Regions from separate parts of the Hydrogenophaga aquatica genome, predicted to be linked through region 1. Evidence: riboswitches for the same ligand, from Rfam matches in the RefSeq annotation. Region 1 holds a riboswitch; the other holds the start of a gene.
What was found. Region 1 has a riboswitch for glycine ahead of ACYVHH_RS01260 (D-amino acid dehydrogenase). Riboswitches for the same ligand answer to the same signal wherever they lie in the genome.
Positions count from the first base shown of each region.

Region 2: it holds a riboswitch for glycine, as region 1 does, so the genes downstream of both, gcvT (glycine cleavage system aminomethyltransferase GcvT) here and ACYVHH_RS01260 (D-amino acid dehydrogenase) in region 1, are expected to answer to the same signal.

Region 1 is NZ_BAAGVK010000002.1:46,039-53,211, reverse strand. It holds gene nagZ (beta-N-acetylhexosaminidase) at 1-959, shown strand, start outside; gene ACYVHH_RS01260 (D-amino acid dehydrogenase) at 1,006-2,271, opposite strand; glycine riboswitch at 2,326-2,430, opposite strand; glycine riboswitch at 2,432-2,523, opposite strand; gene ACYVHH_RS01255 (TRAP transporter large permease) at 2,544-3,836, opposite strand; gene ACYVHH_RS01250 (TRAP transporter small permease) at 3,833-4,321, opposite strand; gene ACYVHH_RS01245 (TRAP transporter substrate-binding protein) at 4,355-5,389, opposite strand; gene ACYVHH_RS01240 (M20 aminoacylase family protein) at 5,437-6,642, opposite strand; gene ACYVHH_RS01235 (LysR family transcriptional regulator) at 6,762-7,173, shown strand, end outside.
Region 2 is NZ_BAAGVK010000001.1:95,094-102,266, forward strand. It holds gene ACYVHH_RS00430 (electron transfer flavoprotein-ubiquinone oxidoreductase) at 1-420, shown strand, start outside; gene ACYVHH_RS00435 (potassium channel family protein) at 435-860, shown strand; gene ACYVHH_RS00440 (sensor domain-containing diguanylate cyclase) at 880-2,175, opposite strand; gene ACYVHH_RS00445 (chemotaxis protein CheC) at 2,186-2,803, opposite strand; gene ACYVHH_RS00450 (response regulator) at 2,806-3,177, opposite strand; glycine riboswitch at 3,272-3,374, shown strand; glycine riboswitch at 3,397-3,501, shown strand; gene gcvT (glycine cleavage system aminomethyltransferase GcvT) at 3,554-4,684, shown strand; gene gcvH (glycine cleavage system protein GcvH) at 4,731-5,096, shown strand; gene gcvP (aminomethyl-transferring glycine dehydrogenase) at 5,127-7,173, shown strand, end outside.

The DNA.
Region 1 (7,173 bases):
AGCAGCTCACCCAGCTGTGCCGCCAGATCAAGAAGGTGCGCGCCGACCTGCTGATCTGCGTGGACCACGAAGGCGGGCGGGTGCAGCGTTTCCGCACCGACGGCTTCACCCACCTGCCACCCATGCGCGCCCTGGGCGACATGTGGTTCGGTGGCAAGCTTGGCAAGGAGAGCGATGCCGCCCTGGCGGCCTGCAACGCGGCCACGGCGGCAGGCTACGTGCTGGGGGCGGAGCTGCGTGCCTGCGGGGTGGACTTCAGCTTCACCCCGGTGCTGGACCTGGATTACGGCGGCAGCACCGTCATTGGCGACCGTGCCTTTGCGCGCGATGCGCGGGTCACGTCCCTGCTGGCGCAGGCGCTCATGCACGGGCTGCTGCAAAGCGGCATGCGCAACTGTGGCAAACACTTTCCGGGGCACGGTTTCGTCAAGGCCGATTCCCACGTGGACATTCCCGTGGACAAACGCGGCCTCCAGGCCATCCTGACCGAAGATGCCGCTCCCTATGGCTGGCTGAGCGCGAGCCTGAACAGTGTCATGCCCGCGCACGTCATCTACCCCAAGGTGGATGGCCGCCCTGCGGGTTTTTCCTCGCGCTGGCTCAACGACATCCTGCGCGGCCGCCTGGGCTTTACAGGCGCGATTTTCAGCGATGACCTAAGCATGGCCGGTGCCCGCCAGATCGATGGCAAGGAAGTGAGCTACACCGAAGCCGCCGTGACCGCCCTGGAGGCGGGTTGCGATCTGGTGCTGCTGTGCAACCAGTGCGTGGTGGATGACGGCGCCCCTATCGACGAACTGATCGACGGTTTGAGCGAAGCGCAGATCAAGGGCCGCTGGCAACCGCGTGGCGCCAGCGAGCAGCGCCGCCTGGACCTGCTGCCGCTGGGCGCCGCCCAGCCCTGGGACGAACTGATGGTGGACGCGCGTTACATGCACGCGCTGGGCCTGCTGCCCTGACGGCACCGCTGGCGGTGCCGTCCCGGGTGCCGCCCACGAGGGCGCGTCAGACCCGGGCCATGGCAGCTGCCGGTGCCGCGCCCAGCACGGGCTTGTGGTAGCTGTCGCCCACCACGTCCGCGATCAGATCGGCGGTCCCGGCGCTCAAGGTCCAGCCCAGGTGCCCGTGCCCGGTGTTGTAGAACACGTTGGGCTTTTTGCCGCGTCCCACGCGCGGCATCATGTCGGGCATCATGGGGCGCAGGCCCGCCCATGGCACCACCTGCCGGGTGTTGACTCCAGGGAAGCACTGGTTCACCCAGTCGACGAGAGGCTTGATCCTGTCGGCGCGGATGTCCTTGTTGTAACCGTTGAACTCGGCTGTTCCGGCCACGCGGAAACGGTCCGGCCCGAGCCGGCTGGTGACGAGTTTGGTTTCGTCGTCAAGCAGGCTCACCCAGGGGGCGGCCTCGCGGCTTTGTTCGTCCATCAGATTGACGGTGATCGAATAGCCTTTGACCGGGTAGATGTTGACGCGGTCGCCCAGTTGCGCAGCCAGACTGCGGCTGGCCACCCCGGCGCAGACCACGAGCCCGTCAAAGCAGTGAGTCTGCTCTTGTCCATCCTCGTGTGCCGTGACAAAGGCAGTTTCGCCATCGCTGCGCAGATCGCGCACCTGTTGCCCGTAGCGAATGGTCACGCCCAGACGTTCGGCAGCGGCGGCCAGACCTACGGTGTATTTGTGGATGTCGCCGGTGGAGTCGCTCTCGGTGTAGAAACCGCCGTAGTAGGTGCCTGCCAGCGTGGGTTCGATGGCGCGCATTTCCTCTGGTGTGACGGGGTGGCGTTCCAGTCCGCCTGCCGCCAGCAGGCGGCTCACATTCGCCGCGTGGTCAAAACCTTTCTTGTCGCGGTAGATGTGCAGGATGCCGCGCTTTTCCACGTTGAAGTCCAGCCCCTCGGCCTGGGCCCAGGCAAAGAAATGCTCGCGCGCGGCGATGGCCAGCTTGACCGTTTCGGTGGTGTTGCGTTCGTAGTGGGGAATGTTGCCGATGAACTCCAGGAACCACGAAATCTTGTGCCAGCTCGGCTTGGGGTTGACCAGCAGCGGCGCGTCGTTCTTCAGCATCCACTTCAAGCCCTTGAGTATGGTGGACCAGTGGGTCCACACCTCCGCGTTGGATGCGGAAAGCTGTCCGCCGTTGGCGAACGATGTCTCCATGGCCGCGTAGCGGTTCTGTTCAAACAGGGTGACGTAAAAACCGCGCTTGGCCAGCGCGTAGGCCGTGGTGACACCGGTGATGCCACCGCCGATGACGGCGATCGATTTCATGAGGCAGGCTCCAAACGTCGAAGGGAATGGGTACAGCCCGCACCATGCGGGATGTACGCCCCCTCTGTTTGGAACCTGAGAGATTCATGCCCCCGTGGCGGGTGCACTTGCTCCTGCGGTGGGCTGGGTGACGACACCAGCCTCTCTTCAGAGTTTCATCCAACTTCGACCGGTCCTTTGGCCTGAGAGTTTCCGGGGCGGTTGCTCCTTCGGCGCTGGCCGCTGAGGGCCAGTCTCTCCCGATCGATGTCCAGCATTCTAGTCAGGGGTGTCTACCTCATCAAGTGCACCAACACCAGGCTGATGGACGGGAACGCAACCAGCACACCCAGACGAAGGACGTCCACCGCGATGAACGGAACCAGTCCACGGAAGATGGCGCCGACCGGCACCCGGGGCAGGTTCGCCTTCAGCACGAACACGTTCATTCCGACGGGCGGCGTGATCAGGCCGATCTCGGTCAGCACCACCACGACAATACCGAACCACACCAGGTCAAAACCCTGGGCCACCAGAGTGGGGGTGAACAGCGGCACGAAGATGAGGATGATGGCCATGGCGTCCATGACGCAGCCGAGGAGCAGAAACACGGCCAGGATGGCCAGGAGAATTCCGGTCCTTGACAGCCCGGATCCCTGCACCAGCGCCAGCAGTTCGTCCGCCAGCCCCGAGAACGTGATCAGCTGGGAGAAAAGCATGGCCCCGAACAGCACAACGTACAGCATCACGGAAGTCATGGCGGTTTCGCGCATGACCTCGTAGAAGCGCTGCCAGCCCAGCCGTCCCTGCGCCATCGCGACCAGCAAGGCCAGACCTGCGCCAATGCCGCCCGCCTCGGTGGCAGTGAACCAGCCCAGGTAGAGTCCGCCGATGATCAGCAGGAACAGCAGCAGAAACGGCCACACACCTGCCAGGGAACGCCAGCGCTGCGCCATGGGTGTCTTCTCGGCGCGCGGGGCATGTTCCGGGCGGAACCAGGCAATCGCGTAAATGGCACCCATGTACAGGGCCAGACCCAGCAGGCCCGGCAGCACGCCTGCAATGAACAGCTCACCAATGTTCTGCTGGGTCAGGATGCCGTAGATCATGAGGATGATCGACGGGGGGATGAGTATGCCCAGCGTGCCACCGGCGGCAATGGTCGCGGAGGCCAGGCGGTCGGAGTAGCCGTACTTCTGCATGCTGGGGTAGGCCACCTTGGCCATCGTGGCCGCCGTGGCGAAACTGGAGCCGCAGACAGCACTGAAGCCAGCGCAGGTCACCATGGTGGCCAAGGCCAGGCCACCGCGAACGGCGCCCAGGAAGGCATTGGCTGCGCGAAACAGGTCTTCAGAGATTCCTGTTCGCGACAGCACGTTGCCCATGAGGATGAACAGAGGAACCACTGCCAGTTCGTAGGAGAACGCGGCCTCGGTCAACGTCATCGGGATCAAGGTGCGTGCCACCTCGAAGCTGTTGAGGAACGCAATGCCTCCGACCGAAACCGCCAGCAATGCGATGCCCAGTGGCACGCGCAGAAAGGCCAGCAGCAGCACGGCGCCCAGGCAGATCAGTCCAGCGGTCATGATGCCGCCTCCTCGTGAGTGTGTTCGGAGTGTGGGGCCTGCACGAACAGGGCAGCCACCGCTGCCAAGGCCGTGGTCGCGGCGATGAATGTGTACATCCAGTAGCGTGGAATGGTCAGCGCGGGGCTGATTTCGTTGATGGCCTGCGCCTCTTCGATCGCCAGGTAATACTCGTAGGCGATCAGGCCCAGCACCGCAGCCACGAGCACGTCCACCGCTTTGTGCCAGAGGCGCCAGCGGGGGCGGAGCAGCCAGCGGTCGAACAGGTCGATGCTGAGGTGTCCGCGCCGGGCAGTGAGCAGCGGGAGCCCGGCGAAGATGATGATGGCCATCAGGTGCTCGGTGAGATCGTTGGCGCCGAACACCGGGGTGTTGAACAGGCGCCGGCCCAGCACGTCAGTGAAGTTGAGGATGACCATCGCGCTGAGCATTGAAACCAGCAGCGCGCTGACCAAGCGGTGGGCGATGTTGAGCAGGTGGTGCATGGTCCGCCTTCTGAAAACGTGTGGGCCACCGGTTTACTTGGTCTGTGCCTTGTAGGCGTTTTCGTAGAAGGTGACCATGGCGTTGTGGTCCTTGACACCGAAGCTGGGTGCATCGGCTGCCAGTTCCTTGAGCAGTTCGGTGCGCACCTTGCGGATGCGTTCCAGCAGGGCTGCGTTGGGCTGGGTGAACACATGCCCGTCGCTGCGCATGCGGGCTTCAGCGGCCCGGTTCTGCCGGTCGAATTCCTGCCCCCAGCGCCGCGCCAATGCCTCACCCGAGACCTTCAGCACTGCCTGCTGGTCGGCGTCGCTGAGTCTCTTGAACTTGCCTTCGTTGATGGCAATGAAGAACGCTGCGTCGTACAGTCCTTCGGGCACGATGGTGTGGTGCCGGAGCTTGCCATCCAGCCGGAAGTTCACCACCGATTCCAACGGATGCAGTGAAGCGTCGATGACCCCGCCTTCCAGCAGTTCGTAGGCCTTGGTGCCCGGGCCGGACACAGGCACGGCGCCCAGATCCTCGAGCAGGCGCTTCTGGATGGGGCCGCCCATGCGGACCTTCTGCCCCTTGAGATCGTCGGGCATCTGGATCGATTTGCCCGGGTGGTGGAACTGGCCGCCGCCCAGCATGCCCGTACCCAGCACGACGACACCCTTGAAGGCCTCGTTGCCTGCGAGGAACTGGGTGTAGGTGCGCCAGAGCGCCACCGAGGTGGCCTCCGCGTTCGAACCCATCATCGGCAGTTCGGCAAACCACACGTGCTTGAAGCGCTCCGGCTCGTAGGTGAAGTTGCCCCAGGTGATGTCGGCCACGCCTTTTCGGGCCAGCTCCCAATGCTGGGCCGGTGCGCCGACAGGCTTGGGCAGCAGGTTGATGACCACGCGGCCATCGGTGGCCTTTTTCACGTCCTCCATCCACGGCTGCAGGATGTCTTTCACCACGTAATGGGTTGGTGGCACCCAGCTGGACAGCGTGAGGGTGGTGGTTTGGGCCTGTGCGGCGCCTGCGGCCAGCACGGTGGCAGCAAGCGCGGCGGCCAGGCGAGGAAGGGGTGTGCGCGGGTTCATGTTGTCTCCTTCTTGGGTGGTTTTGAGGTGGTGGGGAAAACGGTCTGTCAGGCAGCCAGCAGGTCTTGCACCAGGGCTGCCCAATAGGCTGCGCCTACGGCAACGTTGTCGTCGTTGAAGTCATAGGCCGGGTTGTGCACCATGCATCCGCCCGGCTCGCCGTCGGTGCCGTTGCCAATGAACAGGTAGCAGCCAGGTACCCGTTCCAGCATGAACGCGAAGTCCTCACTGCCTGTCAGCATGGCGCCGTTGGGATTGACGCGGTCTTCGCCGAAATGGCGGCGTGCCACGTCGAGCGCCTGCTCGGTCTCGCGCGCGCTGTTGACGAGCACCGCGTAACCCGGGCGCCAGTCGATGTCGGCCAGCACGTTGAAGCTTTCGGCCTGCGCCCGTATCAGCGCCTTCAGGCGCCGCTCGGTGTCTTTGCGCACCTGGGGGTCCAGCGCGCGAACGCCGATTTCCAGCGTCGCTGTGTCGGGGATGACGTTGTTGGCGTGCCCGGCGTTGAGCGCCCCGACGGTGATGACCACCGGCTGCATGGGGTCGGTGTTGCGGGACACGATGGTTTGCAAGGCCATCACCATGGATGCCGCTGCCACCAGCGGGTCGTCGGCGCGGTGGGGCATGCCCCCGTGCCCTCCGCGTCCGCGAACGGTGACGGTGACGTAGTCCGACGACGCCATGGTGGGACCGTTGCGGAACACCAGCTGCCCTTGGGGATAGCCCGGCATGTTGTGCATGGCAAAAATGGCATCGCACGGAAAACGCTCAAACAGGCCGTCCTCCATCATCTTCAATGCACCGCCGGCCCCTTCTTCTGCGGGCTGGAAGATGACGTTGAGGGTTCCGTTGAACTTGCCGTGGAGCGCCAGATGCTTCGCCGCAGCCAGCAGCATGGCGGTGTGGCCGTCGTGCCCGCAGGCGTGCATGACGCCGTGGTGGCAACTGCTCCAAGGCCTGCCGCTGTTCTCCAGAATCGGCAAGGCATCCATGTCGGCACGCAGGCCGATCCGCTTGGTGCCATGCCCACGAACCAGCTGCCCCACCACGCCAGTGCCGCCCAGCCCCGAAGTGACCTGGTAGCCCCAGGAGCGCAAACGGTCTGCCACCAGGTTGGCGGTGCGGTGCTCGTCAAATGCCATCTCCGGATGGCGGTGGATGTCGCGGCGGATTTCAATGCACTCCTGGACGACGGACGCATCCAGGGAGGCCACGGGCCGGGGTGGGGCGGACAATACGGACGAAGAGGGCATGACGAACAATCCTGCTGAAAACCCAAAAACATGAACTTTGCTGCATGTTAGGAATTCGGTGAATTGAAGTCCAATGCATTGTTGTATATTTATTGATAATTCAAACTCATTGATCACCGATGACTCTTGTCCAGCTCAGGCACTTCATCGCGCTGACGGAATGCGGCTCGTTCGCCAGGGCGTCGAAGGCGCTGTTTCTGACGCAGCCCGCCTTGTCCAGGAGCATCCAGGCGCTTGAGGACGAGCTGGGCCAGGCCTTGTTTGACCGTGTGGGGCGCCGCATCGAATTGACCGTCGTCGGGCAGCAGTTGCTACCCAGGGCCAAGATCCTGGTTCAGGAGGCGGAGTCGCTCAAGACCCTGGGGCGGCAGATGCAGGCGGGCTTTGCAGGTACGGTGCGGCTGGGGTTGAGTTCCGGCCCGGGGGCGCTGCTGTCCGCACCCATGTTGCTGCACGTGGCGCAACACCATCCGCAGCTGCATCTGGAGATTTCCAGGGGCCACACGGAACTGCTCATCCATGCGTTGCGCG
Region 2 (7,173 bases), on a different contig from region 1:
CTGGGCATGAAGCGCCCGCCCTGGACCATCCGCCGCACAAATGCCGACCATACCTACCTGCGCCCTGCGGCCGAATGCGCGCAGATCAGCTACCCCAAGCCCGACGGCAAGCTGACCTTCGACCGCCTCTCCAGCGTGTTCATCAGCAACACCAACCACGAAGAGAACCAGCCCGCACACCTCACCCTGAAGGATGCCAGCGTGCCGGTGAGCGTGAACCTGGCGAAGTTTGCAGGCCCCGAAAGCCGCTACTGCCCTGCCGGTGTCTACGAGTTCGTGAACAAGGACGGCGCCGACCAGCTGGTGATCAACGCCCAGAACTGCGTGCATTGCAAGACCTGCGACATCAAGGACCCGACACAGAACATCGTGTGGGTCACGCCCGAAGGCGGTGGCGGCCCGAACTACGCGGGCATGTGACGTCGTCCCGGGCAATGAAGAAGCTGTCGCTGCATCGCCGCCGCCTGGTCAGGCAAGGGCTGCTCTACTCGCTGGCGTTGGTCGCAGCGATATTTCTCATTGGCGGTCTGGGATTCTGGTGGCTGGACCCCAGCGTGCACAGTATCTCCGAAGGGCTGTGGCTGTCATTCACGACGGCGGCCACGGTAGGCTATGGAGACGTCGTGCCATCAACGGACGCTTCGCGGCTGTTCGCGGTGCTCGTGGTGCTGCTGGGCCTGGCGGTGCTGTCTCTGGTCACGGCATCGCTGGCAGCCATCTTCGTTGAAAAAGAGGTAGAGCAGGACGAAAAGGCCATGGCCTCCGAGATCCTGGGCGAACTGCACCGCCTGCGCCTCGAAGTCCGGGCGTTGTCGAACCGGCTGGAACAAGACCAGAATCAGGACCGCACGCCTGCGTGACAGTTGCGGCGCGGCCCGGTCAGCCCGGCAACCGCCCGTTCACCTCAACCCGGTTGCGCCCTTTGCGCTTGGCCAGGTACAGCGCCTGGTCGCACCGCGCCAGCACGGCCTCCAGGCTGTGGTCGGCCGGGTCCACAAGCCCGATGCCAATGCTGACCGTCAAGGCAACGGGCTGCCCCTTCGACAGGAAGGCTGAAGCCTCCACACGCTGCCGCAAGCGCTCCGCCACGAACTGTGCGCCGGGCAGGTCGGTATCGGGCAGCAGAATGGCGAATTCCTCGCCCCCCAGGCGGCCCAGGGTATCCACCTTGCGCATCTCGTTGCCAGCCAGCTCCGCGAAATGCCGCAGCACCGCATCACCCACGCCGTGGCCATAGGTGTCGTTCACCAGCTTGAAGTGATCAAGGTCCAGCATCAGCAACGCCGACTTGAGGCTGGGCTGACGTTGCACGCGTGCCAGTTCGCTGCCCAGCTGCAGCAGGAAATGGCGGCGGTTGGGCAAACCGGTGAGCGCGTCGGTGGCGGCCAGTTCGCGCAGCTCCGCCTCCATACGCTTGCGCTCCGATATGTCCTGCACGGTGCACAACAGGCTAACGGCGCGGCCTTCGGGCGCGCGCGACACTTCTGCCTGGAAGTGCACGTGCTTGTGCGACCCGTCGGCCAGGACCAGCGTGCAGTCCCGCTCCACGTCCTGCCCGCCCTGCGCTGCCAGCTCCACCGCCTCGGCCATCTGGTCGCGCTCCTGCGGGTGAACCAGCGACAGGAATGCCCAGTCGCTGGGCGCGTGCGTCTGGCGGCTCAAACCCAAGATGCGGTAGAGCTCGTCCGACCACACCGACTCGCCCTCTTCCAGGTCCCACTCCCAGGTGCCCAGCTGCGCGATCCGCGCCGCGTTGCGCAGCTGGTGCTCCTTGTTGCGCAACACCTGCTCCCTGTGCGCACTGACGGTGACGTCAGTGATCTGCAACAGGCAGCCCTGCCGCTCATCGTCGTCCTCGTAGGGCACGACATGAATGAGATGAATCATGCGCCGGTCGATCTCCCGGTCCTGAGGCCGGTGATACAGCGCCAGCCGCACCCGGCTGAGTGCCGGGGAAAGCAGAGCGGGCAGGCGCTGCCGGGTCGCCAGATCGATGGCATGCTGAAGCCTGCTGTTGGCCGCCTCCGGGAACACATCCAAAAGGGAGCGGCCCAGAACGGCGTCGCGGGAACATCCGGATCGTTCAGCCATCCAGCGGTTCCATAGGCGCACACGGCCATCGGCATCCAGCCCCACTATGCCCAGCTCCAGGGCATTGGCGAACCTAGAAATCATGGTTGCTCCCTCAAGCCAGGCCCATGCGCGTCATGTACGACACGACCAGTTCCATCAGGGTGCTCAGGGATGACACGCTCAACAGGAAGACGATCTGCCCGTGGATGCACTTCTGGCTGATCTTCAGGTCCACCTGCAGCAGCAGAACCACCTGCTCCGGTTCACCCTCCAACACCAGCGCGGCCTGCGAATCGCCAAAGCGGTGCACGGGCAGCGTGCTGTCAAACTGCACCGCGAACATGTCGGCCAGCACACTCATGCTGGAGTTGAGGATGATGTTGCCGATCTCGCACATCGCCTCCTGCTCGTATTCCGACAGCTCCTCTGCACTGAGGTTGGTCCCCCCCATCATCAGGCCGACGATCTCCAATGCGTTGGCCTCGGGGAAGACCAGCATGGCCTGCGCCTCAAAGGGGCCAGAGAACTGCTGCGAAACGGTGCTGAACTTGGTAAGCGGCTTGCCCGACAACGCCACAGCCGCCTCGTTCGGCGAGCACAGGCTCAGGCTGGGGGCTGACAGCAGCACCTCGTCGCCCACGATCATGCTTAGGCTCGACGCGGCACGCCCCACGCCGATGTTGAAGATTTCCAGGAGCGCGTCGCGCTTGAGGTCGCTGACATCGACCATGGTCACTTCCCGAAAAAGGCCAGAGCAGGCGACACCGTGGCCTCGGTGATGGGTTTGCCCACGAAGAACAGGCCGGCACGGGCAGCCGCGTCGCGCATGCGCTCCTGCACGTTGGCCGTGCAGACTGCGATGCGGATGCCAGGGTGCTTTTGCAGAATGCGTTCGGCCGCCTCCAGGCCGTTGGTACCCGGCATGTTGACATCCATGGTGATGAAATCCGGAGTCTCCTCATCCACACGGGCCAAGGCTTCGTCACCTGACGCGACTTCGACAATGCGCCAGTCAGGGCGCTGCGCAACGACAATGGCCTTGATCAGCATGCGTGACATGCGGCTGTCGTCAACGATCATGAGGAGCGGCTTGGCGTCGGACACGAGGCACCTTTCTTATGCTTGTGAATGCGGCACACGGGACTCTGGGCAACCCAGCAGTTTACCAAACGTTACATTTTCAGCCGTGGGTTAGAATTCCGGATTGTCAGGAGAGCGCTTCCCCAAGGGAAGCCGCCGAAGGCGCAGGACCGCTGATCGCGGTGGTCTGAACGCTCAGGCAAAAGGACTGGCAAACGCCGTCAGCCCCGAGGGGTTTGACTGCGCATCCCCACTGGAGAGAGGCCGCACACGATGCTGCCCACCGAAGGAGCAAGCCGCCCCGCATGGGCGGTGAATCTCTCAGGTAAAGCGGACAGCGGGGGCTAGATGCCGTGGTGATGAATGCCACGGTTGTTTCATGCCCCCATGGAGTCCGCTCATGACCAGCCCCGACACGCCCCTGTTTCAAACACCGCTGAACGCCCTGCACATTGAACTGGGTGCGCGCATGGTGCCTTTCGCGGGCTACAGCATGCCTGTGCAGTACCCCGCCGGGCTGATGGCCGAGCACCTGCACACCCGCACGGCTGCCGGCTTGTTCGACGTGTCGCACATGGGCCAGTTGCGCCTGGTCGGCCCCGACGCCGCTGCGGCCTTTGAATCCCTCATGCCCGTGGACGTGATCGGCCTGGGCCTGAACAAACAGCGCTACGGCCTGCTGCTCAACGACGAAGGCGGCATCATCGACGACCTGATGTTCGTCAACCGGGGGGACGACATCTTCGTGATCGTCAATGGCGCCTGCAAGGCAGGCGACATCGCCCACATCCAGGCGCGCATCGGCCAGCGCTGCCAGGTCATCCCCATGCCGGAACGCGCCCTGCTGGCCCTGCAAGGCCCACAAGCCGTGACCGCACTGCAGCGACTGCTGCCTGGCGTGGAACAACTGGTGTTCATGACCGGTGCCGCGCACCAGTGGAACGGTGCCAGCCTGTACGTGACGCGCAGCGGCTACACCGGCGAAGACGGCTTCGAGATTTCGGTGCCCGCCGAACACGCCGAGGCGCTGGCCCGCGCCCTGCTGGCGCAGCCCGAGGTGCAGCCCATCGGCCTGGGCGCGCGCAACTCGCTGCGACTCGAAGCAGGCCTGTGCCTGTACGGCAACGACATCGACACCACCACCACGCCAGTGGAAGCCGCGCTCAACTGGGCCATGCAGAAAGTGCGCCGCACGGGTGGCGCCCGCGCGGGTGGCTTCCCCGGCGCCAGCAAGATTCTGGCGCAGCTCGACGGCACGCAGCCGCCGCAGCGCCTGCGCGTGGGCCTGATCGCCAAGGAGCGCGTGCCCGTGCGCGAGCATGTGGAACTGCAGAACGCCGCTGGCGAGCGCATTGGCGAAGTCACCAGCGGCCTGCTCGGCCCCTCCATCAACCAGCCCATCGCCTTGGGCTACGTGCAGTCCGGTTATGCTGCGCTCGGCACGCAGGTGCAGGCGCTCGTCCGTGGCAAGGCGGTGCCGATGGAAGTGGCGCCCCTGCCCTTCGTGCCCAACCGTTATTTCCGTGGCTGATGCCACGTCCGCCCTCTTTCCCTTTCCATCCCCAGGAGCCCACCCCATGAGCCTGAAGTACACCCCCGACCACGAATGGATCCGCGTTGAAGGCGACATCGCCACCGTGGGCATCACGCACCACGCGCAGGACGCGCTGGGCGACGTGGTGTTCGTGGAACTGCCCGAAGTGGGCAAGGTCCTGGCCCAGAAAGACGTGGCAGGCGTCGTCGAATCCGTGAAGGCTGCCGCCGACGTGTACATGCCCATCAGCGGCGAGATCACCGAAGTCAACGAAGACCTGCGCAACGACCCCGCGCTGGCCAACAGCGACCCGCTGGGCGCTGGCTGGTTCTTCAAGGTCAAGCTGTCCAACGCTGGCGAAGTCGCGGAGCTGATGGACGAAACCGCCTACGGCGAACTGACCAAGTAAACCCCACCCGCAAGCCCCCCGGAGCCCGCCATGCTCATGCCCACCGCCCGGCCCCTGGCCGACCTGGAAAACGCCAACGAGTTCGTTGCCCGCCATATCGGCATCTCTGAAGCCGACGAGCGCCTGATGCTCTCGGTCATCGGTGAGGCCTCGCGCCGCGCCCTGATCGACGGCATCGTGCCGCGCAGCATCGCCCGCGCGCAGCCCATGGATCTGCCACCGGCAGTGACCGAGGCAGCAGCACTGGCAGAACTCAAGGCCGTGGCCAGCCAGAACCAGGTGCTGCGCAGCTTCATCGGGCAGGGCTATTACGGCACGCACACCCCGGGCGTGATCCTGCGCAACATCCTGGAAAACCCCGCCTGGTACACCGCCTACACGCCCTACCAGGCCGAGATTTCCCAGGGCCGCATGGAAGCGCTGGTGAACTTCCAGACGATGGTGACCGATCTCACCGGCATGGACATCGCCAACGCGTCCATGCTGGACGAGGCCACGGCTGCCGCCGAAGCCATGACGCTGGCCAAGCGCAGCGTCAAGGCCAAGGGCAACACCTTCATCGTCAGCGGCGACTGCCACCCGCAGACCATTGAAGTCATCCAGACCCGCGCCACACCGCTGGGCCTGACCGTGAAGGTGGTGCGCTCCACCGAAGAATGGCTGGCCGCCATTGCGGGTGATGATTACTTTGCCGCCATCAACCAGTACCCCGGCAGCAGCGGCTGGCTGGCCGACTGGCAGGCCAGCGCCGATCAGATCCACGCCAAGGGCGCTGCACTGATCCTGGCCGCCGACCTGCTGGCCCTGACCGTGCTCAAATCTCCTGGCGAAATGGGTGCCGACATCGTGGTGGGCACCACCCAGCGCTTTGGCATGCCCATGGGCGCGGGCGGCCCGCACGCGGCCTACATGGCCTGCCGCGACGAATTCAAGCGTTCGCTGCCCGGCCGCCTGGTGGGCGTGAGCGTGGACACCCACGGCAACCCCGCCTACCGCCTGGCGCTGCAGACGCGCGAACAGCACATCCGCCGCGAAAAGGCCACTTCCAACATCTGCACGGCCCAGGTGCTGCCGGCTGTGGTGGCCAGCATGTACGCCGTGTACCACGGGCCGCAGGGGCTGAAACGCATTGCAGAACGCGTGGCGTCCTACACCGCCATCCTGGCCACCGGGCTGGAGCAGTTGGGCGTACGCACGGTGCACCACACGGCGTTTGACACGCTCACGCTTGACATGGGCGCCGCCGACGCGGCCGATGCCGTTCACCAGCGCGCTGTGGCCCGGGGCCTGAACCTGCGCCGCTTCGTGGGCGGGCGTGCCGGGTTCGTCGGCATCAGCCTGGACGAAACCACCACCCGCGACGACATCCGCCAGCTGTGGAGCCTGTTCGCCAAGGAAGGCCAGGCCCTGCCCAGCTTCGACACCTTCGAAAAAGGCGTGGAAAGCCGCATCCCCGAAGAGCTGCGCCGCACCAGCGCGTTCATGACGCACCCGGTGTTCAACAGCCACCACTCCGAAACCGGCATGCTGCGCTACATCCGCGCCCTGTCCGACAAGGACCTGGCGCTGGACCGCAGCATGATCCCGCTGGGCTCGTGCACCATGAAGCTCAACGCCACCAGCGAGATGATCCCCATCACCTGGCCGGAATTTGCCAACGTGCACCCCTACGCCCCAGCCAGCCAGCTGCAGGGCTACAAGCTGCTGGACGAGCAGCTGCGCGCATGGCTGTGCCAAGCCACGGGCTATGCGGGCATCAGCCTGCAGCCCAACGCTGGCTCGCAAGGTGAATACGCCGGCCTGCTGGCCATCCAGGGTTGGCACGCCTCGCGTGGCGAAGCTCATCGCAACATCTGCCTGATCCCCCAGTCCGCCCACGGCACCAACCCTGCCAGTGCACAGATGGTGGGCATGCAGGTGGTGGTGACCAAGTGCGACGAAAGCGGCAACGTGGACCTGGACGACCTGCGCGCCAAGTGCGAACAGCACAGCGCAAACCTGGCCTGCGTGATGATCACCTACCCCAGCACCCACGGCGTGTTTGAAACGCAGGTGAAAGACCTGTGTGACCTGGTGC